3 regions of the Kitasatospora atroaurantiaca genome follow, and region 1 is predicted to be linked to each of the others. Evidence: predicted binding sites of a transcription regulator. Region 1 holds the regulator's gene; each other region holds the start of a gene.

Region 1 (6,769 bases):
AGGTGGGCGGCACGCTGCTGGTGGCGATGGTGCGTACGGCGTCCCCGCGGACCCGCGCGTTCCACGGCTACGGGGTTGCGGATCCGGAGGGCTTCGCCGCCATGGGCGTCGTGGAGACCCTGGTGCACACGCACGACGTCGCCGAGGGCCTCGGCGTGGCCTGGGTGCCGCCCGCGGACCTGTGCGACCGGGTGCTGGGCCGCCTGTTCCCCGACGCGCCGGTGGACACCGAGCGATGGCCGACGCTGCTCTGGGCCACCGGCCGGGCGGAACTGCCGGGCCGTCCGCGCCTGACCTCCTGGCGCTGGTACAGCGCGCCCCGGGACTGACCGCTCACAGCCCCGGCGCGCCCCAGACGGGGAACCAGCGGCTGAGGTCCTGTTCGACCCGCAGGTCGTTGGTGAGCATCGCCTTGACCTGGAGTTCCAGCGGATTGTTGCGCTTCTCGCCGCCGCCCGGCATCGGGGCGAAGGGGTAGAAGGTGCCGCGCTTGTAGAGGTAGACCAGGCCGAGGGGCTGGCCGGCCTCGTTGCGGAAGCCGACGATCGAGCAGAGCAGCTGGGGGCCGAAGCCGTTCGCCTCCAGTTCGCTGTTGACCGCGTGGAGGTCGTTGACCAGGTCGGGGAGTTCCTCGGGGGTGTGCCGGGCGAGCAGCCAGGAGTAGCCGTAGGAGTCCTGGCTTGCCTCGACCGGGACGCCGCCGGTCGCGGTGTCCGCGTCCAGCAGGGCGCGGACCTGGCGCTCCACCTCGCCGAAGGCACCGCCCTCCACGGCGGCGAAGCAGACCGACCCGAGCCCGGTCGGTCTGAAGCCGGCCGCCGCCTCCAGGGTGAGGGCGGCGGAGGGCACGCCGAAGAGCTGGTCGAGGTCGGGCCTGACCGGCTTGCTACGGCCGAACAGGGCATCCAGGAATCCCATGAAGTCTCCTCAGCGGTGTGTCCGTCACTGGCCGAGCTGGGCGGAGATCCGGCCGAGCTGCTCCAGCCGCGTCTCCAGCGACGGGTGGGTGGAGAACAGCTGGGTGGCGGCGTCGCGGGCGCTGAGCGCCGGGGCGAAGTAGAAGGCGTTGTACGCCTGCGCCTTGCGCAGGTCCTCGCTCGGGATGGCGGCGATCTGCCCGGTGACCTTGGTGAGGGCCGAGGCCAGCGCGCTCGGCCGTCCGGTGAGCTGGGCGGCGGCGCGGTCGGCGGCCAGCTCGCGGTAGCGGGAGAGCAGCCGGGTGAGCAGGAAGCTGATCGCGTAGACCACCATGCTGACCACCGGGATGATCAGCATCGCGATGGCGGTGTTGCTGTCGCTGCTGTTCCGGTTGCCGCTGCCCATGAACCCGCCGTACAGGGCGATCCGGGTCATCACGCCGGCCAGCACGCCGAGGAAGCCGGCGATGGTCATCACCGCGACGTCCCGGTGTGCGACGTGCGAGAGCTCATGCGCCAGGACGCCCTCCAGCTCCTCGGGCTCCAGTCGTCGCAGCATTCCGGTGGTCACGCAGACCACCGCCTTCTCGGGCTTGCGGCCGGTGGCGAAGGCGTTCGGCATGTCGTTGTTGGCGACGGCGACCCGGGGTTTGGGCATGTCGGCGAGCGCGCAGAGCCGGTCAATGGTGCCGTGCAGCTGCGGGTACTGCTCGGGGGTGACCTCGTGGGCGCCCATCGCCCGCTCGGTGATCTTGTCGCTGAACCAGAACTGGGCCACGAAGAGCCCGCCGGAGATCAGGACGATCAGCGGCCACGCCCCGCGCAGCAGGGCGATCAGCACACCGGTGAAGCCGACGTAGAGCAATCCGATCAGGAACATCGTGGTGACCATCCGACCGGTCAGCCCACGGTCGGGTGCGAAGCGGGAGTGCTGCGGTGACGCCGACATCGCTGCTCCTCAGATAGCGCGCGAAACAGCTCGCGAAGTAGCTCGCTCGCCTTCGATGCTGCCACTCGCCGGGCCTGGCGGCACGATCCGCGCGCGGCGGATCTGCCGGGGATCACGTCGAGGATCACGTGGGCGGGCCGTTCCTGCCGTCGTACCCGCCCCGTACACTGGCAAGTACGGTTCTGGCACTCTGCCTTCCAGAGTGCCAAGGGCTGGTGGGTTGACGGTTCAGACGGTTCAACGGACGAAGACGGAGGTGCGTGCCATGTTCAGCGAGCGCAGGGCCGACGAACGCAAGTCGGATGCTCGCCAGCTCGACACCCGTCTTGACGTCCGGCCGCTGGACGAGCGCAAGCTCGCGGTGCTGCGCGCCATCGTGCAGGACTACGTGGGCACCGAGGAGCCGGTCGGCTCGAAGGCCCTGGTCGAGCGGCACAACCTCGGCGTCTCCCCGGCCACCGTGCGCAACGACATGGCGACGCTGGAGGAGGACGGCTACATCCACCAGCCGCACACCAGCGCCGGCCGTATCCCGACCGACAAGGGCTACCGCCTCTTCGTCGACCGGCTGGCCGAGGTCAAGCCGATGAGCGCCCCCGAGCGCCGGGCCATCCGGCACTTCCTGGACGGCGCGGTCGACCTGGACGACGTGGTGGCCCGTACGGTGCGTCTGCTCGCGCAGCTCACCCGGCAGGTCGCGGTGGTCCAGTACCCGTCGCTGTCCCGGTCCACCGTCCGGCACGTCGAGCTGGTCGCGCTCGCGCCGGCCAAGGTGATGCTGGTCCTGATCACCAACACCGGCCGGGTCGAGCAGCGGATGGTCGACTGCCCGGGCACGGTGGGCGAGACCGTCCTGGCCGAGCTGCGTGCCAAGCTGAACGCCCACGCGGGCGGCCAGCGCCTCCCCGACGTCCCCGGTCTGCTGGAGGACCTCCCGGCGGCCTTCGAGACGGCCGACCGGCCGACCGTCACCACCGTCCTGGCCACCCTCTTCGAGACCCTGGCCGAGCAGAACGAGGAGCGGATCATGCTGGCCGGCACGGCCAACCTGACCCGCTTCGGGCACGACTTCCCGCTCACCATCCAGCCGGTGCTGGAGGCCCTCGAGGAGCAGGTGGTGCTGCTGCGCCTGCTGGGTGAGACGGCCGATGCCGGGATGATGGTCAGAATCGGGCACGAGAACGAGTACGAAGGCCTCAATTCCACCTCGGTGGTCTCGGTCGGCTACGGTTCGGGCGACCAGAGTGTTGCGAAGTTGGGTGTGATCGGTCCGACCCGGATGGACTACCCGGGCACAATGGGGGCGGTGCGAGCGGTGGCACGGTACGTGGGCCAGATCCTGGCCGAGTCGTAGCAACACAGCACCGTTTCAACGGTGACAACCAGTCGCAGCACTTCTAGAGGCGGAACAAGCGGAGCATTTGGTGGCCACGGACTACTACGCGGTACTCGGCGTCCGACGGGATGCGGGGCAGGACGAGATCAAGAAGGCGTTCCGACGCCTTGCCCGTGAACTGCACCCGGACGTCAACCCGGACCCGAAGACGCAGGAGCGGTTCAAGGAGATCAACGCCGCCTACGAGGTGCTCTCCGACCCGGCCAAGCGCCAGGTCTACGACCTCGGCGGCGACCCGCTCTCCCCGAACGGTGGCGGCGGCGCGGGCGGCTTCGGCGCGGGCGCGGCCGGCTTCGGCTTCTCCGACATCATGGACGCCTTCTTCGGCGCGGCCTCCGGCCAGCGGGGCCCGCGTTCGCGCACCCGGCGCGGCCAGGACGCCATGATCCGCCTGGAGATCACCCTGGAGGAGGCCGCCTTCGGCACCACCAAGGAACTCCAGGTCGACACGGCCGTCACCTGTACCACCTGCTCCGGCGAGGGCGCCGCTCCCGGCACCTCCGCGCAGACCTGTGACATGTGCCGCGGCAAGGGCGAGGTCTCCCAGGTCACCCGGTCCTTCCTGGGCCAGGTCATGACCTCCCGTCCCTGCCCGCAGTGCCAGGGCTTCGGCACGGTCGTGCCGACCCCGTGCCCCGAGTGCGCCGGCGACGGCCGGGTCCGCGCCCGCCGTACGCTGACCGTCAAGATCCCGGCGGGCGTCGACAACGGCACCCGGATCCAGCTGGCCGGCGAGGGCGAGGTCGGCCCCGGCGGCGGCCCGGCAGGCGACCTGTACGTCGAGATCGCCGAGACCGCGCACCCGACCTTCCAGCGCCGTGGCGACGACCTGCACTGCACGGTCACCATCCCGATGACGGCCGCCTCGCTCGGCACCCAGGTGCCGCTGCAGACGCTGGACGGCATGGAGGAGGTCGACATCCGGCCCGGCACCCAGTCCGGCCAGTCGATCCCGCTGCACGGCCGGGGTATCACCCACCTGCGCGGTGGCGGGCGGGGTGACCTGATAGTGCATGTCGAGGTGCAGACGCCCACCAAGCTCGACCCGGAGCAGGAGGAGCTGCTGCGGCGGCTTGCGGTGCTGCGAGGCGAGGAACGGCCCTCCGGCCAGTTCGCGCCGGGCCAGCAGGGGCTCTTCTCCCGCCTGAAGGACGCCTTCAACGGCCGCTGAGCAGCACCTTCAGGGGCGTCCTTCTGGAAGGGCAACCTTCAGGGGTGCGAGGAACTGCGCGAAATCGGAAGACCGCCTGCCGCACCGTCTCAACGGACGGGTACCGGGTGCCACCTGCTCACCGAGACCGGGTGAACGGAGTCGCCTCCCGTCTCGCGCAGTTCCCCGCGCCCCTGGGGTTCCCTGAGCAGTTCGTGGGGGCGGCACGGGTTGCTCCGTACGGTTCGGTGCGGCTCCGGAGCCTTCCGGTTCGCGCAGTTCCCCGCGCCCCTGAGGGTTGACCCGACCAGTTCGTCTGGACGCACTATCAGTACGTATGACCGGAGGTTTGCCCCGTGACCGCGCCCGTGTTCGTTGTCGAGACCAGCAGGCTCACCGGGGTGTCCGTGGGCGACGTGGTACGGCTGGACGGCCCGGAGGGGCGGCATGCCGCTGCCGTGAAGCGGCTGGAGCCCGGCGAGGCGGTCACCCTCGCGGACGGGCTCGGCCTGGGTGCGGACGGCACGGTCACGACCGTCCACGGCAAGGACGCCCTGGACGTCACCGTGGCGACGGTGCGTCAGGAGCCGGAGCCGGCGCCCCGGATCGTGGTCGTCCAGGCGCTGCCCAAGGGCGACCGGGGTGAGCTGGCCGTCGAGACCATGACCGAGGTCGGCGTGGACGTGGTGATCCCGTGGGCCGCCTCCCGCTGTATCACCCAGTGGAAGGGCGAGCGGGGGGCCAAGGCCCTGGCCAAGTGGCGGGCCACCGCCCGGGAGGCCGGGAAGCAGTCACGCCGCCTGCGCTTCCCCGAGGTCCGCGAGCTGATGACGACCCGCCGGCTGGCGCCGTTGCTGGCCTCGGCCTCGCTGGCCGCCGTCCTCCACGAGGAGGGAGCCGAGCCGCTCGCGTCCGCCTCCCTGCCGGACACCGGGGACATCGTCCTGATCGTCGGCCCCGAGGGCGGGGTCTCCCCGGACGAGCTCGCCGCCTTCGCCGAGGCCGGCGCGAAGCCGTACCGGCTCGGCCCGTCGGTGCTGCGCACCTCGACCGCCGGGGTGGCGGCCGGTGCGCTGCTGCTGGGCCGGACCGGCCGCTGGTCCTGAGCGATCGCTCACGGAGAAACGCCTGAGTTCGCCCCCGGTGCTTTGTACCGTGGATCCGTGACCGAACCCCAGAGCACCGACGTCGGCGCCTATCTGCGCCACCCCCACCTGCACGGTGACCTCGTCACCTTCGTCGCCGAGGACGACATCTGGCTGGCGCCGATCAGCGGAGGCCGCGCCTGGCGGCTGACGGCCGACCAGGTCCCGGTCGGCCACCCGAGGTTCTCGCCCGACGGCCGGCACATCGCCTGGACGTCCACCCGCGACGGCGCACCCGAGATCCACGTCGCCCCCACCGAGGGCGGCCCCTCCCGCCGCCTGACCTACTGGGGCAGCGCCAGGACGGGCCTGCGCGGCTGGACCGCGGACGGCCGCCCGATCGCCGTCACCACCGCCGGCCAGGCCACCCTGCGCCGCACCTGGGCCTTCGCCGTGCCGCTGGACGGCGGCGAGCCCGGCAGGCTCCCGTACGGGCCGATCGGCGGCCTCGCCCAGGAGCCGGACGGCGAGCGCACCCTGCTGCTCTCCGCCTGGAGCCGCGAGCCCGCGCACTGGAAGCGCTACCGGGGCGGCACGGTGGGCAAGCTCTGGATCGGCGCGCGGGAGTTCCACCGCCTGCACGTGGACCTGGACGGCAACATCGAGTCCCCGCTCTGGGTGGGCGGCCGGGTCGCCTTCCTGTCGGACCACGAGGGCACCGGGCAGCTGTGGTCCAGCCTCCCGGACGGCTCCGACCTCCGCCGCCACACCGAGGGAGAGTTCTACGCCCGCAACGCCTCCACGGACGGCACCCGGGTGGTCTGGCACAGCGCCGGGGAGCTCTGGATCCTCGACGACCTGGACGGCGCCGAGCCGCGCCGCCTGACCGTCCGGCTCGGGGGCTCCCGGACGGGCCGTCAGCCGCACCCCGTCCCGGCCGCCGGGCAGCTGGAGAGTGTCGCCCCCGACCGCACCGGCCGGGCCGGCGCCGTCGTGGTGCGCGGCAGCGTGCACTGGCTGACGCACCGTGAGGGCCCAGCCCGGGTGCTGGAGGAGACGCCCGGGGTCCGGGCGCGGCTGGCCAGGGTCGTGCCCGGCGCCGACGGCGAGCAGGGGGCCGTCTGGGTCACCGACGCCGAGGGTGACGACGCGATCGACTACGCCCCCGCGGTGCTGGGCACCGAGCGCCGCCGGCTCGCCGCCGGGCAGCTCGGCCGGGTGCTGGGCCTGGCCGTCTCGCCGGACGGCAAGCAGCTCGCGGTCGCCTCGCAC
Region 2 (6,769 bases), 2.1 Mb from region 1:
TGCGCATCTCGTCCCGCTCCGGACTGCCCAGCCTGCTGATCTACCTGGGCATCGGCGTCGCCCTGGGCCAGAACGGCCTCGGCGTCACCTTCAACAACGCCTCGCTCACCCAGGTCCTCGGCTATGCGGCCCTGGTGGTGATCCTCGCCGAGGGCGGCCTGAAGACCAGCTGGCGGGCCATCAGACCGGTGATGCCGGCCGCCACCGCGCTGGCCACCGCCGGGGTCGCGGTGAGCGTCTTCGTCACCGCCGCGGGGGCGCACTGGCTGGCCGGCTTCGACTGGCGGGTCTCGCTGCTGCTCGGCGCGATCGTCTCCTCCACGGACGCGGCCGCGGTCTTCTCCGTGCTGCGGATGGTGCCGCTGCCGTCCCGGCTGACCGGCCTCCTCGAGGCGGAGTCCGGCTTCAACGACGCCCCGGTGGTGATCCTGGTGGTCGCCTTCGCCACCACCGGTCCGCTGGACCCCTGGTACGTCCTGGTCGGCACGATCATCGGCGAGCTGGCCATCGGCGCCGCCGTGGGCTACACGGTCGGCAGGCTCGGCGCGTACGGGATCAAGCACGTCGCACTGCCGTCCTCGGGCCTCTACCCGATCGCCGTCATGTCGCTGGCCGTGCTGGCGTACGCGGGGGGCGCCCTGCTGCACGGCTCCGGCTTCCTCGCCGTCTACATCGCCGCCGTGATCCTCGGCAACGCCAAGCTGCCGCACGGCCCCGCGGTCCGCGGCTTCGCCGACGGGCTGGCCTGGATCGGGCAGATCGGCATGTTCGTCGTGCTCGGTCTGCTCTGCAGCCCCGACACCATGGGGTCGGCGATCGTGCCTGCCCTGGTGATCGGCGCCGTGCTGGTCTTCCTGGCCCGGCCGGCCTCGGTGCTGGCGACGGTGACGCCGTTCAAGCTGCCCTGGCGCGAGCAGGCCCTGCTCAGCTGGGCCGGGCTGCGCGGCGCGGTGCCCATCGTGCTGGCGACCATCCCGCTGGTGGCGGAGGTGCCGCAGGCGCAGGAGGTCTTCAACATCGTCTTCATCCTGGTCGTCGTCTTCACTCTGCTCCAGGGCCCGACGCTGCCGCTGGTCGCCCGCTGGCTGCGCATCGGTGAGGGCTCGATGGGCCAGGACCTCGGCATCGAGTCGGCGCCGCTCGAGCGGCTGCACGGCCAGCTGCTCTCGGTGGCGCTCTCGGAGACCTCCCGGATGTCCGGCGTCGAGGTCGGCGAGCTGCGCCTGCCGGCCGGGGCCGCCGTGACGCTGGTGGTCCGGGAAGGCTCGAGCTTCGTCCCGGACAAGACGACGGTGCTGCGGGCCAGGGACGAGCTGCTGGTGGTCACCACCCCGGAGGTCAGCGAGGCGGCGGAGCGGCGGCTGCGGGCCGTGGACAAGGGCGGAAAGCTCGCCGGATGGCTTCGCGGACGCTAGGTTCGTGTGTTTTGCGCAACGTTCACCTTGCGTTGGCCGGACGAATTGGTTCAGAGCGCGTACCATCGTGGAGAAGCATCATTTCTTCAGCTACTTGAACACCCGCAACATCTGTCTGATGCAGAGTTGGCGCGACCGCTCGGCGGCCGCGGTCCGCAGCACTCTTCACTGCCCTCTGGCCCCCGCTTCCACGATCTGGCCAGCCGGACCCGGTATCACCCCGGTCGACGCGCGAGAGGACGACTCTCGGCGCCGTCGGGGCTTTCCCATGCCCCTTCCGCGCTACCAGGCAGCAGGAAGGCATGACCGTGACGGCCCGCCGAACGGTCGAAACCCCCATTCCGACGCGAGTTGGCTACGGTGCGCTGCTGCGCACCCCCGGCGCCTGGACGTTCCTGGTGCCCGCCTTCGCCGCGCGGCTCCCATACGCGATGCTCAGCCTGGGCATCGTGCTGCTGGTCTTCGACACCCACGGCTCGTACGGCACTGCCGGCGCCGTCGCGGCGGTCTCCGCCGTCTCCCAGGCCTTCGTCGGCCCGCAGACCGGTCGGCTCGCCGACCGGTACGGGCAGGCCGCCGTGCTGCTGCCCAGCGTCGCCCTGCACGCGCTCTCGGTCGGTGCGCTGATCGCACTCGCCCTGGGGCACGCCCCGGTCTGGACGCTGTTCCTGGCAGCCGCTCCGGCGGGTGCCAGCGTGCCGCAGATCGGCGCGATGGTCCGGGCCCGCTGGGTCGGCAAGCTGTCCGCCGACTCCCCCAAGACCCTGAACACCGCGTTCGCCTTCGAGTCCGTGACGGACGAGTTCACCTTCGTGGTCGGCCCGGTGCTGGCCACCGCCATCGCGACCGGGGTCTCGCCGTCCGCCGGGCTGATCGCCGAGGCCGCGCTGACCGTGGTCGGCGGACTGGCCTTCGCCGCCCAGCGCCGCACCGCCCCGGCCCGCCACCCGCGGGTGCCGGGCGCGCGGCGGGTGTCCGCCCTGGCCTCGCCGGGCGTACGGCTGCTGGCCGGCTCGTTCCTGGGCGTCGGGACGGTCTTCGGAGCCATGCAGGTCTCCGTGACCGCCTTCGCCGAGGCGGCGGGCCAGCCCGGCGTCAGCGGCACCGTCTACGGCATCTTCGCGGGCGGCAGCATGCTGGCCGGCGTGCTGTACGGCATGGTCGCCTGGCGGCGCTCGGCCCGGCAGCGGATGCTGGGCAGCTACGCACTGCTGGTCCTGGGCTGCTCCACGCTCTGGGCGATGCCCAACCTGACCGCCCTCGCGGTCGCCGGGCTGGTCTGCGGACTGGCCATCGCACCGACGCTGATCACCGGCTACACCCTGGTCGAGACGCTGGTCGCGGACGGCGCCAAGACCGAGGCCTTCACCTGGCTGACCGGCGCGATCGGCCTGGGTCTGGCCGCGGGCTCCACCGCGGCCGGGCAGCTGATCGACGGGTACGGCGCTTCGGCCGGGTTCGTCGTACCGGTGGCCGGGGCCGGGCTCGGCCTGGCCGCGCTGGTGTCGCTGCGACGGCTGCTGGTCGCGCCCAGCACGCCGAGCCGCACCGTCGCCCGGAGCAGCGCCTCGCCGGCGCTGGCGGGTGTCGGGAAGGGCTGAGGCCGTCCTCCGCCGGAGGTAGCTCACACCAGGAGCGCTGGACTGATCCAGCGGAATGCCGCATCATTGACCGTCGTTAGCACTCATCAGGCGAGAGTGCCAGGGGGAAGTGCAGGAGGAAGACAAGTGCCCACGTACCAGTACCAGTGCACCGAGTGCGGCAACGGCCTCGAGGCGGTGCAGAAGTTCACCGACGAGGCGCTGACCACGTGCCCGGACTGCGAGGGGAAGCTCCGCAAGGTCTTCTCGGCGGTGGGCGTGGTCTTCAAGGGCTCGGGCTTCTACCGCACCGACAGCCGCTCCTCGTCGAGCAGCACGGTGAGCTCGTCCTCGTCGTCGGCCTCCTCGACCTCGTCGTCGACCTCGTCGGCGCCGTCCACTGCCGCCGCACCCGCGGCTGCGGCGTCGAGCACGAGCGGCAGCGCTGCCGGCTAGCGCTGCCAGCTGACGCAGACACACGTGGAACGTCATGCGTGAAGGGCCCGGGATTCTCTGATCCCGGGCCCTTTTTATACGACTGCGTCACTCCTGTGAGTGACAACAGTTATCCACAGGCCGGGGTTGTCCACAGGAATTCGGTGAGGTATTCCCGGTCCATTGCGGAGGCCGCACTCTGATCTCGCGAGTCCGGTACCGGGCTCGCGAACTCCGATCCGAGGCGGTGCCCAGCGATGACCACGTACCTTGCGCCCCTGCTGCCCCTCTCCCCCGTGACCGTGTCGTCCCACCACTCGCAGCACCCGCAGCACTCGCGTGCCGCTGCGCCCGCGGCGGCACCCGCCGTCCCGCCGCGGCGCGCCGTCCCGGCCTTCCCGCCGATCCGGCGTGGCGCGGGTGGGCGGCACCGGCTCCAGCAGGCCGTCCGGCACCGGCCCGGGGTGGTGGTGGCCGGGCTGCTCGCCGCCGCCACCGCTCTGGCGTCCGGGCCGCTCCGTCCGGGCTCGCCTCCCCCGGCCGCAAGCTCCGCGGCGGCCGCCGAACCGGCCGGCACCCCCCGCTGCACCGGCACGCCGCCGGCCGGCCGATGATCCCTCCGAACAGCCCGGACCCGTCAACCGGGCGACCCGACATTCACCCGTGACCTTTCGATGCCGCTGTCGTTCAGCGCGGCATGAAGGGCTTCAAGGAATTCCTGCTCCGCGGCAATATCATCGACCTCGCCGTGGCTGTCGTCATCGGTGCGGCATTCACGAACATCATCAACGCCTTCGTGAAAGGCGTCATCAATCCCCTCATCGGTCTGTTCGGCAGCAAGGACCTGGCGACCTACGCCTCCTGCCTCAAGGGCCCCTGCAGCAAGGACGCGGCGGGCAACGTCACCTCCGGCATCTACATCCTGTGGGGCTCCGTGCTGAGCGCCGCACTGCAGTTCGTGATCACGGCCGCAGTCGTCTACTTCGTGCTCATCGTCCCCATGCGGCGCTACATGGCCGGCCGTCAGACGCCCGAGGAGGTGGCGGCCGACGCCGAGGCCAAGGAGGTGGTCCTGCTCACCGAGATCCGCGACGCCCTGGTCCGCCAGGCCTGAGGCCCCACTATCCGTGGTGCGGCGGCCGCTGGCTCAGGTACCAGTCCAGGCCGCGTCCGCCGCCCCCGTCCGAGCCGCCCGGGCGCTCACCCCAGCCACTGTCCGTGTCGTCGCCGGTCTGCCGGTCCAGCGGGTCGTCGAAGACCAGCTTCGCCTTCGGCCGGTCCGGCTTGTCGGAGGTGCTCACGGCCTCCGGCCGCTCTGCCCGCTGCTCGCCCATCTGTCCCGCTCCTCCGGTCTCTCCAGCACAGCTCATACCGCCCTTTCAGCGTAGGCCGCACAGAACCCCCGGTTCGACCGAAGCCGTACCGGGGGCCATGGCGGAGCGGGTGGGAGGCGGCTCAGGCGGCCTCGAAGCCCGCGTGGTCGGCGATCTTCTTGAGTTCGGCCAGGGCGTGCTTCTCGATCTGGCGGATCCGCTCCCGGGTGAGCCCGTGCTGCTTGCCCACCTCCGTCAGCGTGCGCTCGCGGCCGTCCTCCATCCCGTAGCGGGAGCGGATGATCGAGGCCGTCCGGTCGTCGAGGCGGCCGATCAGGTCGTCCAGTTCCTCGCGGCGGAGCATCACCATCACGGCGTCCTCCGGGGAGGTCGCGCCGGTGTCCTCGACCAGGTCGCCGAACTGGGTCTCGCCCTCGTCGTCGACCGACATGTTCAGACTGACCGGGTCCCGGGCCCAGTCCAGTACGTCCTTGACGCGCTGCTCGGTGGTGTCGAGCTCCGCCGCGACCTCGGCGGGGTCGGCCTCCCGGCCCAGCTCCTTCGCCTTCTCACGCTGCACCCGGCGGATCCGCCCGAGCTCCTCGACCAGGTGCACGGGCAGGCGGATGGTGCGCGACTGGTCGGCGATCGACCGGGTGATCGCCTGCCGGATCCACCACGTCGCGTAGGTCGAGAACTTGAAGCCCTTGGCGTAGTCGAACTTCTCGACCGCCCGTACCAGGCCGGCGTTGCCTTCCTGGATCAGGTCGAGCAGCGGGAGGCCGCTGCGCGGGTAGCGCCGGGCCACGGCGACCACCAGTCGCAGATTGGAACGGATGAAGACGTCCTTCGCCCGCTCGGCATCCTCGGCTATCGCCTCCAGCTCCTCACGCTTCGCACCCTTGGGCAGGGCGTCCTCTTCCAGCAGGTGCTGGGCGTAGACGCCCGCCTCGATGCGCAGCGAGAGCTCGACCTCCTCGGCGGCATCGAGCAGGGGAGTCCTGGCGATCTCGTCGAGGTACATGCCGACAAGGTCGCGGTCGGCCTCAAGGTTGTTGGGGCGGGCCGAGCGGGTCCGGTCGGCCCTGTCGCGAACGACGGCACGAGTGGCCATGCTTGCTCCCTTGCTGCTGGTGCCGGGTCTGCCTTGGTATTCGCCCCGCCGGGGCGAGCCCGGGGCAAAGAGATGCGGGCCTCGTGGAGGCTCACACGTAACGATCCAACGCACAGAATTCGGACAACATTCCCAACTCGCCCAGATTCTTCCGGCGATGCAGTATCCTGCAGATTTTTCCCCGTGATCATCAACCATGGGTGACCGCGCCGACACCTGGAGTTCAGCCGCAGTGCGGCCCACCGCCTCCGTATCGGAACAACGAACGACACCGGCCGTCCGCAGCTTCTCCCCACAAAAGATGCCAAATTGCTATCGGCGCGGAGCCGGAACCAAGCCTCCCGCTGGGAAGGTGTCAGCCATGCACCCGTCCACCGACGCCGGCCCCGCAGACTCCGGGGCCGACGCCGCCCCCGACCCACGCCATCACCGGCGGCTACTGAGAGCCGCGGGGCTGGCACTGGGCTGCGCCGCCCTGCTCGGGGTACTGCTGGCCCTGGTGCAGAGCGGCTGGGGTCCGCTGGCCCGACTGGACCACGGATGGGTCGACTCGCTGCACGGCTACGCCCGCCGCCACACCGTGTGGACCGCCTCGGTGCAGACGCTCTCCGACATCGGCGGGACGATCACCATGCGCACCCTGCTCGGGCTGGCGGCCGTCTGGCTCTGGGCGATCGGCGCCCGGGCCCTCGCCGCCTGGGCCGCCGTGCAGTGCCTGGTCGGCTGGTTGGTCAACTGGGCGGGCAAGGCCGCCGTCGGCCGCGCGCGGCCGCACTTCGTGGACCCGGTCGCCCACGCGTCCGGTGCGGCCTTCCCGTCCGGCCACGCGCTCGCCTCCGCGATCACCTGCGCCGCGCTGGTGATCCTGGTCTGGCCGCAGGCCAACCGGGCCGGACGGGCGGTCGCCGTCAC
Region 3 (6,769 bases), 2.0 Mb from region 1:
GCTTCCCGCGATCGCCCCGGGCCTCGCCCCGGCGACCTCGATCCGCGACACCCCCGGCTCGCTGGCCGTCAGCCACATCCCCGACGGGCTCGTCGACTCCCTGGTGGAGGCCTGCCGCAAGTCCCTCGCCCACGAGGGCTCCACCGGCCTGATCGCCGCCGACGACCGCATCCCGCTGCTGGCCGAGGCCCTCGCCGAGGCGGGCCTGCCCTTCCTCGACCCGGGCACCGAGACCAGCGCCGAGGTCAGGCTCACCCTAGTCCCCGCCTCCCTCGCCAAGGGCCTGGAGTACGACTACGTGGTCCTCGACGAGCCCGCCGCCGTGGTCGCGGGCGAACCGGACGAGCGCACCGGCCTCCGCCGCCTGTACGTCGCCCTGACCCGCGCGGTGTCCGGCCTCACCGTCCTGCACGCCGAGCCCCTGCCGGAGCAGCTCCGGGCAAGGTAGGCACCGGAGCCGGTTGCACTCTCCAGGGGCGCGTGGGGGCACCTCCCGGCCGAAGGCTGGGGGAGAACTGCGCGAGACCGGAAGGCAACGACCTCTGCCCTACCGCTTCGCGCAGTTCTCGCGCCCCTGTTGTGGTTATCGTCCATCGATGAGGCCGCGCCAGGCGGCGACCTTGGCGGCGTCCACCGGGGACGTCCAGCCGTCCACCCGGACCGGCCCACCGACGTGGAAGCCGTCGAAGCCGGCCGCCCGCAGGCCCGGGACGTGCTCGGCCCGCAGACCGCCGCCGATCAGGATCTGCTGGCGGTACCCGGGGTCACCGGCCTTGGCCAGCTCTCCGGCCAGGACCTCGAGACCCGCGCCGACGCCGGCGGGCGAGCCCGCGGTGAGGATGGTGTCCAGCCCGGGCAGCTCGCCGACGGCCGCACGGACGGCCGCACGGTCCGCGCTGTGGTCGATGGCCCGGTGGAACGTCCAGCGGCAGCCCGCGACGGCCTCCGCGACGGCGGTGGTCGCGGCGAGGTCCACCGCCCCGTCGGCGTCCAGGAAGCCGAGGACGAACTCCTCGGCTCCCTCCGCCCGCAGCGCGGCGGCGCGGGCGCGGAGCTCGTCCAGACCGCCCGGCGTGAAGCCGTCCCGGATGCGGAGCATGACGCGCAGCGGGAGGTCCACGGCGGCGCGGATCCCGGCGAAGTCCTCCACCGAGGGGGTCAGCCCGTCGGCGGCCATGTCCGTGACCAGTTCGAGGCGGTCGGCACCACCGGACTCGGCGGCCTGGGCATCCTGCGCGGTCAGCGCGATGACTTCGAGAATTGGTCTAGACATGTGCGCTACCCTGCCATATCCGGGCCCCTGTGGGCGAGCCCCGGACGGCCACCCGTCACGAACTCGTGACGCCCGCCGGGCCAGAATGGGCGCATGCCCGATACCGACGCCCTGCTCGACCGCTGGACCGCCCTGCTGACGCGCTGCGGCGCAACCGCCGACCCGGAGCCGTACGGGCGCGACCTGTTGAAGCGCTGGGCCGAGCCACAGCGCAGGTACCACACGACCGAGCACCTCGAGGCCGTGCTGGACCACGTCGACGCCCTCGCCGAGCACGCCGACGACCCGGACGCCGTCCGGCTGGCCGCCTGGTTCCACGACGTCGTCTACCGGCCGGACCGCTCGGAGAACGAGGAGCGCAGCGCTCAACTGGCCGTTCGCGCCCTGCGCGAGGCGGGGCTGGCGGAGCCGCTGGTCGAGGAGGTGGCCCGGCTGGTCCGGCTCACCGTGAGCCACCACCCCGAGGCCGGGGACCGCAACGGCGAGGTGCTCAGCGACGCCGACCTGGCCGTTCTCGGGGGCACCCCGCAGCAGTACGAGGCCTACGCGGCCGCCGTGCGCGAGGAGTACGGCTTCGTGCCCGAGGACGTCTTCCGCGCCGGCCGCGCGGCGATCCTGCGCCAGCTCCTGGACCTGCCCGCGCTCTACCGCACCGAGGCCGCCCGCACCCGCTTCGACGCGGCCGCACGGGCCAACCTGGCGGCCGAACTCACGAAGCTGGGCTGACCTTCCGCCGCCGGAGCCCGGCTGCCGTCAGCCGGGCCACCAGCTCCTTGCTGCCGACCGGCTGGGCACCCAGTCGCAGCGCGTCCTCGTACCACTGCGCGGGGATGTCGTAGTGGTCGCGCTCGAAGCCGCGCTCCGGCGCGCCCAGGCGCGCCGCGAAGGCGTGCAGCTCCTCGTACGAGACGTCGCTCACCAGGTGCGACCAGAGCTTCCCGTGGCCGGGCCAGACGGGCGGGTCGATGAGTATCACGACAGCTGCCCGACGGGCGCGACCACGACGCCCTCCTTGCCGCACACCCAGTGCGGCTCGGGCCCCAGCTCGGGCTCGACACTCAGCGCGTGCGGGTCGCCGTCCGCCGCGCACGTCTCGCACAGCGGCCAGCGGCCGTACGCCTCCAGCAGCGCGTCCTGGACGTCCTGCGCCACCAGCCCGAGCACGAAGTCCGTACCGTCGGGCCACTGCTCCAGCCACCACCGCCGGTGCGTCACGGCATCCTCGACCAGCGAGACCATGGCGGCGTCCGCCACGTCCCGTGCGGTCAGGTCGGCAAGGATCAGCGCCCGCGCACTGTGCAGCGCGGCTTCGATGTCAGGAGTGGACGGCATCCACCTATTGTCCCGCAGCACCCACGGTCCGTAGAAAGCCCACCAGATCCTCGATGCCGAGGCCACGCAGGGGTGAAAACGCCTCGAGGGCGGCCTCCCGCGTGGGGAGACCGCCCTCGTGGACGATCAGAACTCGCCGATCCCAGAAGGGGATCAGAAGTCCATGTCACCGCCCGGCATGCCGCCGCCGGCGGGGGCGCCCGCCTTCTCCGGCTTGTCGGCGATGACGGCCTCGGTGGTGAGGAAGAGCGCCGCGATGGAGGCGGCGTTCTGCAGCGCGGAGCGGGTGACCTTGGCCGGGTCGATGATGCCCGCGGCGATGAGGTCGACGTACTCGTTGGTCGCGGCGTTCAGGCCGTGGCCGGCGGGGAGGTTGCGAACCTTCTCCACCACGACGCCGCCCTCGAGGCCGGCGTTGGTCGCGATCTGCTTGATCGGGGCCTCGAGCGCCACACGGACGATGTTGGCGCCGGTGGCCTCGTCGCCGTCCAGCTCGAGCTTGTCGAAGGCCACGGAGGCCTGCAGCAGGGCGACGCCGCCACCGGCGACGATGCCCTCCTCGACGGCCGCCTTCGCGTTGCGAACGGCGTCCTCGATGCGGTGCTTGCGCTCCTTGAGCTCGACCTCGGTCGCCGCGCCGGCCTTGATGACGGCCACGCCGCCGGCCAGCTTGGCGAGGCGCTCCTGGAGCTTCTCGCGGTCGTAGTCCGAGTCGCTGTTCTCGATCTCGGCGCGGATCTGGTTCACGCGGCCCGCGACCTGCTCGCTGTCGCCGCCACCGTCGACGATGGTGGTCTCGTCCTTGGTGATGACGACCTTGCGGGCGGTGCCCAGCAGCTCCAGCCCGGCGTTCTCGAGCTTGAGGCCGACCTCCTCGGAGATGACGGTGCCACCGGTGAGGATGGCGATGTCGCCGAGCATGGCCTTGCGACGGTCACCGAAGCCCGGGGCCTTGACGGCGACGGACTTGAAGGTGCCACGGATCTTGTTGACGACCAGGGTCGACAGGGCCTCGCCCTCGACGTCCTCGGCGATGATGACGAGCGGCTTGCCGCTCTGCATGACCTTCTCGAGGAGCGGGAGCAGGTCCTTGACGGAACCGATCTTGGAGTTGGCAATCAGGATGTACGGGTCCTCGAAGGACGCCTCCATCCGCTCCAGGTCGGTGGCGAAGTAGGCGGAGATGTAGCCCTTGTCGAAGCGCATGCCCTCGGTGAGCTCGAGCTCCAGACCGAAGGTGTTGCTCTCCTCGACGGTGATGACGCCTTCCTTGCCGACCTTGTCCATCGCCTCGGCGATGAGCTCGCCGATCTGGGTGTCGGCGGCGGAGATGGAGGCGGTGGAGGCGATCTGCTCCTTGGTCTCCACGTCCTTGGCCTGAGCGAGCAGCTGGTCGGAGACGGCCGCGACGGCCTTCTCGATGCCGCGCTTCAGGGCCATCGGGTTGGCGCCGGCGGCGACGTTGCGCAGGCCCTCGCGGACGAGAGCCTGGGCGAGCACGGTGGCGGTGGTGGTGCCGTCACCCGCGACGTCGTCGGTCTTCTTGGCGACCTCCTTGACGAGCTCCGCGCCGATCTTCTCGTAGGGGTCCTCGAGCTCGATCTCCTTGGCGATGGAGACACCGTCGTTGGTGATCGTGGGGGCGCCCCACTTCTTCTCAAGGACGACGTTGCGGCCCTTGGGGCCAAGCGTCACCTTGACGGCGTCGGCAAGCTGGTTCATCCCGCGCTCAAGGCCGCGGCGAGCTTCCTCGTCAAACGCGATGATCTTTGCCATGTGAAGTGGTCCTCCGGGACGCGGTCGACTGCACCGGACCGAAGGGTGCCCGCGACGGACGGCCCTGGTGTGCGGGGGTCCTGTCCCCTACCGCTCCCGGGGGCCTCACCGACCCGGTCCGTTGTCACTCTCAAGCTGTGAGTGCTAACGCCAATGATTAGCACTCTCGGGTATCGAGTGCAAGCCCAATCGACCGACACGCACGGACGCCGACGGGCCCGCACGACAGGTGTCGTGCGGGCCCGCTGCTGAAGCAGTTGAGCACCAGCTCGTGACCGAGCCGAGGCTCCGCAGGTCGGAAGGTCAGACCGCCGCGCGGACCATGTCCGCCTGCGGGCCCTTCTGTCCCTGGGAGATCTCGAACTCGACCCGCTGGCCCTCCTCGAGGGTGCGGTAGCCGTCCATCTGGATCGCGCTGTAGTGGACGAACACGTCCGCACCACCGTCGACCGCGATGAAGCCGTAGCCCTTCTCCGCGTTGAACCACTTGACGGTGCCCTGAGCCATTCCGAACTCCCCTTGTGCTGTGCTGGCCCTTCACGGACCCGCAGGATGCGGGCCCAGGTCTGGTAGGCCGGCCCGGGGACCCCCCCTGGGCACAGCCGTGCACGCCGCAGTCCTCCGCCGAGTCCACCGGAAGGTGGCCGGTCAGCGGGTGAATGCGTCGACCGCGGCTGAATGTATCCGGACAGACGCCCTCTGCAACAGGCCCAACTTTCGAGAATTCCCCCGCGCAGTTATCGGATATCACGGGATGAAAGCGGCACATGGCGGCAATTCGCGCTGGGCATAGCGGACGAATGCCACATATCACCGACAGATTTATGACGCCTGCCTGACATCTTTTGCTTCGTACTGTTCAACGGCCGTCTCAGCGGCCGGACGAGCCTTGCGTATGCGATCGGCTGACGGTGCGTGGGGCACCAGCCGGGAGACGACTCAGGCGGAGAAGCGCGGTCGGCGGGGGGAGAAGCGCTGACACCTGCGCACTCTACTCCCTCTCAAGTGCGGAAATATCCGCGCGGCACACCGAGAGCCGCCGCCAGGCCGGAATTGGCATTCCGGGCCTGACGACGGCTCAGGGGTATGGTAGGGCGTTCCCGGCTCAGCAGCCGCCGGCCACGGCCGGGATGATGGAGATGCCCGCGCCGTCCTTGATCTCGGTCTCCAGGCCCTCGGCGAAACGCACGTCGTCGTCATTCACGTACACGTTGACGAATCGGCGGAGCTTGCCGGCGTCGTCCAGAATGCGGGCCGCGATGCCCGGGTGGTTGGCGTCGAGGTCCTGGATGACGGCGGACAGGGTGGCACCCTCCGCCGCCACCTCAGCGGCACCGCCGGTGTAGGTGCGCAGGATGGTCGGGATGCGGACGTTGGCGCTCATGCGGGCTCCTTGCAGGGTGAGGGGGGAGGTCAGGCGGACGCGAGGCCGGCGGCGCGGAAGGAGTCCAGCGTCGGGCGGATGGTGGCGGTCAGGCCCGCATCGGCCACCGCGTCAAGGGTCTTCAGGCCGTCGCCGGTGTTGATCGCGACGGTCTCCTTCGCCGGGTCCAGCTGGCCGGTCTCGACCAGCTTCTTGAGCACGCCGACGGTCACGCCGCCCGCGGTCTCGGCGAAGATGCCCTCGGTACGGGCCAGCAGCTTGATCGCGGCCACCACCTCGGCGTCGGTGACGTCCTCGACGGCGCCGCCGGTGCGGCGGGCGATGTCGAGCACGTACGGGCCGTCCGCCGGGTTGCCGATCGCCAGCGACTTGGCGATGGTGTCCGGCTTGACCGGGCGGATCACGTCGTGGCCGGCCTTGAAGGCGGCGGAGACCGGGGAGCAGCCCTCCGCCTGGGCCCCGAAGATCTTGTACGGCCGGTCCTCGACCAGGCCGAGCTTGATCAGCTCCTGCAGACCCTTGTCGATCTTGGTGAGCTGCGAGCCCGAGGCGATCGGGATGACGATCTGCTCCGGCAGCCGCCAGCCGAGCTGCTCGCAGATCTCGTACGCCAGCGTCTTCGAGCCCTCGCCGTAGTACGGGCGCAGGTTGACGTTGACGAAGCCCCAGCCCTCGCCGGCCGGGTCGCCGATCAGCTCCGAGCAGAAGCGGTTCACGTCGTCGTAGTTGCCCTCGATGCCGACCAGCTCGCCGCCGTAGATCCCGGCCATGACGACCTTGCCCTGCTCCAGGTCGTGCGGGATGAACACGCAGGACTTGAACCCGGCCCGGGCGGCCGCGGCACCGACGGCGCCGGCCAGGTTGCCGGTGGAGGAGCAGGAGAGGGTCGTGAAGTTGAAGGCGCGCGCCGCCTCGATGGCGCAGGCGACCACCCGGTCCTTGAAGGAGTGGGTCGGGTTGCCCGAGTCGTCCTTGATGTGCAGCTGCGCGGTGAAGCCCAGCTC

What was found. Region 1 encodes HrcA, which represses chaperone genes, less so after heat shock. Its sites were predicted from a motif close to TTNGCACTCNGNNNNNCNGAGTGCNAA; they were not measured.
Region 2: a site for HrcA is predicted at 3,093-3,119, ahead of FB465_RS20815 (FmdB family zinc ribbon protein). Genes of this name have one in related genera too.
Region 3: a site for HrcA is predicted at 4,539-4,565, ahead of groL (chaperonin GroEL). Genes of this name have one in related genera too.

The regions. Positions count from the first base shown of each region.
Region 1 is NZ_VIVR01000001.1:2,403,603-2,410,371, reverse strand. It holds gene FB465_RS11200 (hypothetical protein) at 1-329, shown strand, start outside; gene pspAB (PspA-associated protein PspAB) at 334-918, opposite strand; gene htpX (zinc metalloprotease HtpX) at 943-1,866, opposite strand; gene hrcA (heat-inducible transcriptional repressor HrcA) at 2,132-3,220, shown strand; gene dnaJ (molecular chaperone DnaJ) at 3,291-4,433, shown strand; gene FB465_RS11175 (16S rRNA (uracil(1498)-N(3))-methyltransferase) at 4,769-5,518, shown strand; gene FB465_RS11170 (S41 family peptidase) at 5,576-6,769, shown strand, end outside.
Region 2 is NZ_VIVR01000001.1:4,523,324-4,530,092, reverse strand. It holds gene FB465_RS20825 (potassium/proton antiporter) at 1-1,415, shown strand, start outside; gene FB465_RS20820 (MFS transporter) at 1,718-3,016, shown strand; gene FB465_RS20815 (FmdB family zinc ribbon protein) at 3,143-3,451, shown strand; gene FB465_RS20810 (hypothetical protein) at 3,688-4,044, shown strand; gene mscL (large conductance mechanosensitive channel protein MscL) at 4,128-4,544, shown strand; gene FB465_RS20800 (hypothetical protein) at 4,552-4,764, opposite strand; gene FB465_RS20795 (sigma-70 family RNA polymerase sigma factor) at 4,886-5,857, opposite strand; gene FB465_RS20790 (phosphatase PAP2 family protein) at 6,219-6,769, shown strand, end outside.
Region 3 is NZ_VIVR01000001.1:4,363,415-4,370,183, reverse strand. It holds gene FB465_RS20125 (HelD family protein) at 1-448, shown strand, start outside; gene FB465_RS20120 (copper homeostasis protein CutC) at 584-1,273, opposite strand; gene FB465_RS20115 (HD domain-containing protein) at 1,367-1,999, shown strand; gene FB465_RS20110 (DUF4031 domain-containing protein) at 1,983-2,249, opposite strand; gene FB465_RS20105 (hypothetical protein) at 2,246-2,605, opposite strand; gene groL (chaperonin GroEL) at 2,759-4,381, opposite strand; gene FB465_RS20095 (cold-shock protein) at 4,685-4,888, opposite strand; gene FB465_RS20090 (ubiquitin-like small modifier protein 1) at 5,487-5,765, opposite strand; gene thrC (threonine synthase) at 5,795-6,769, opposite strand, start outside.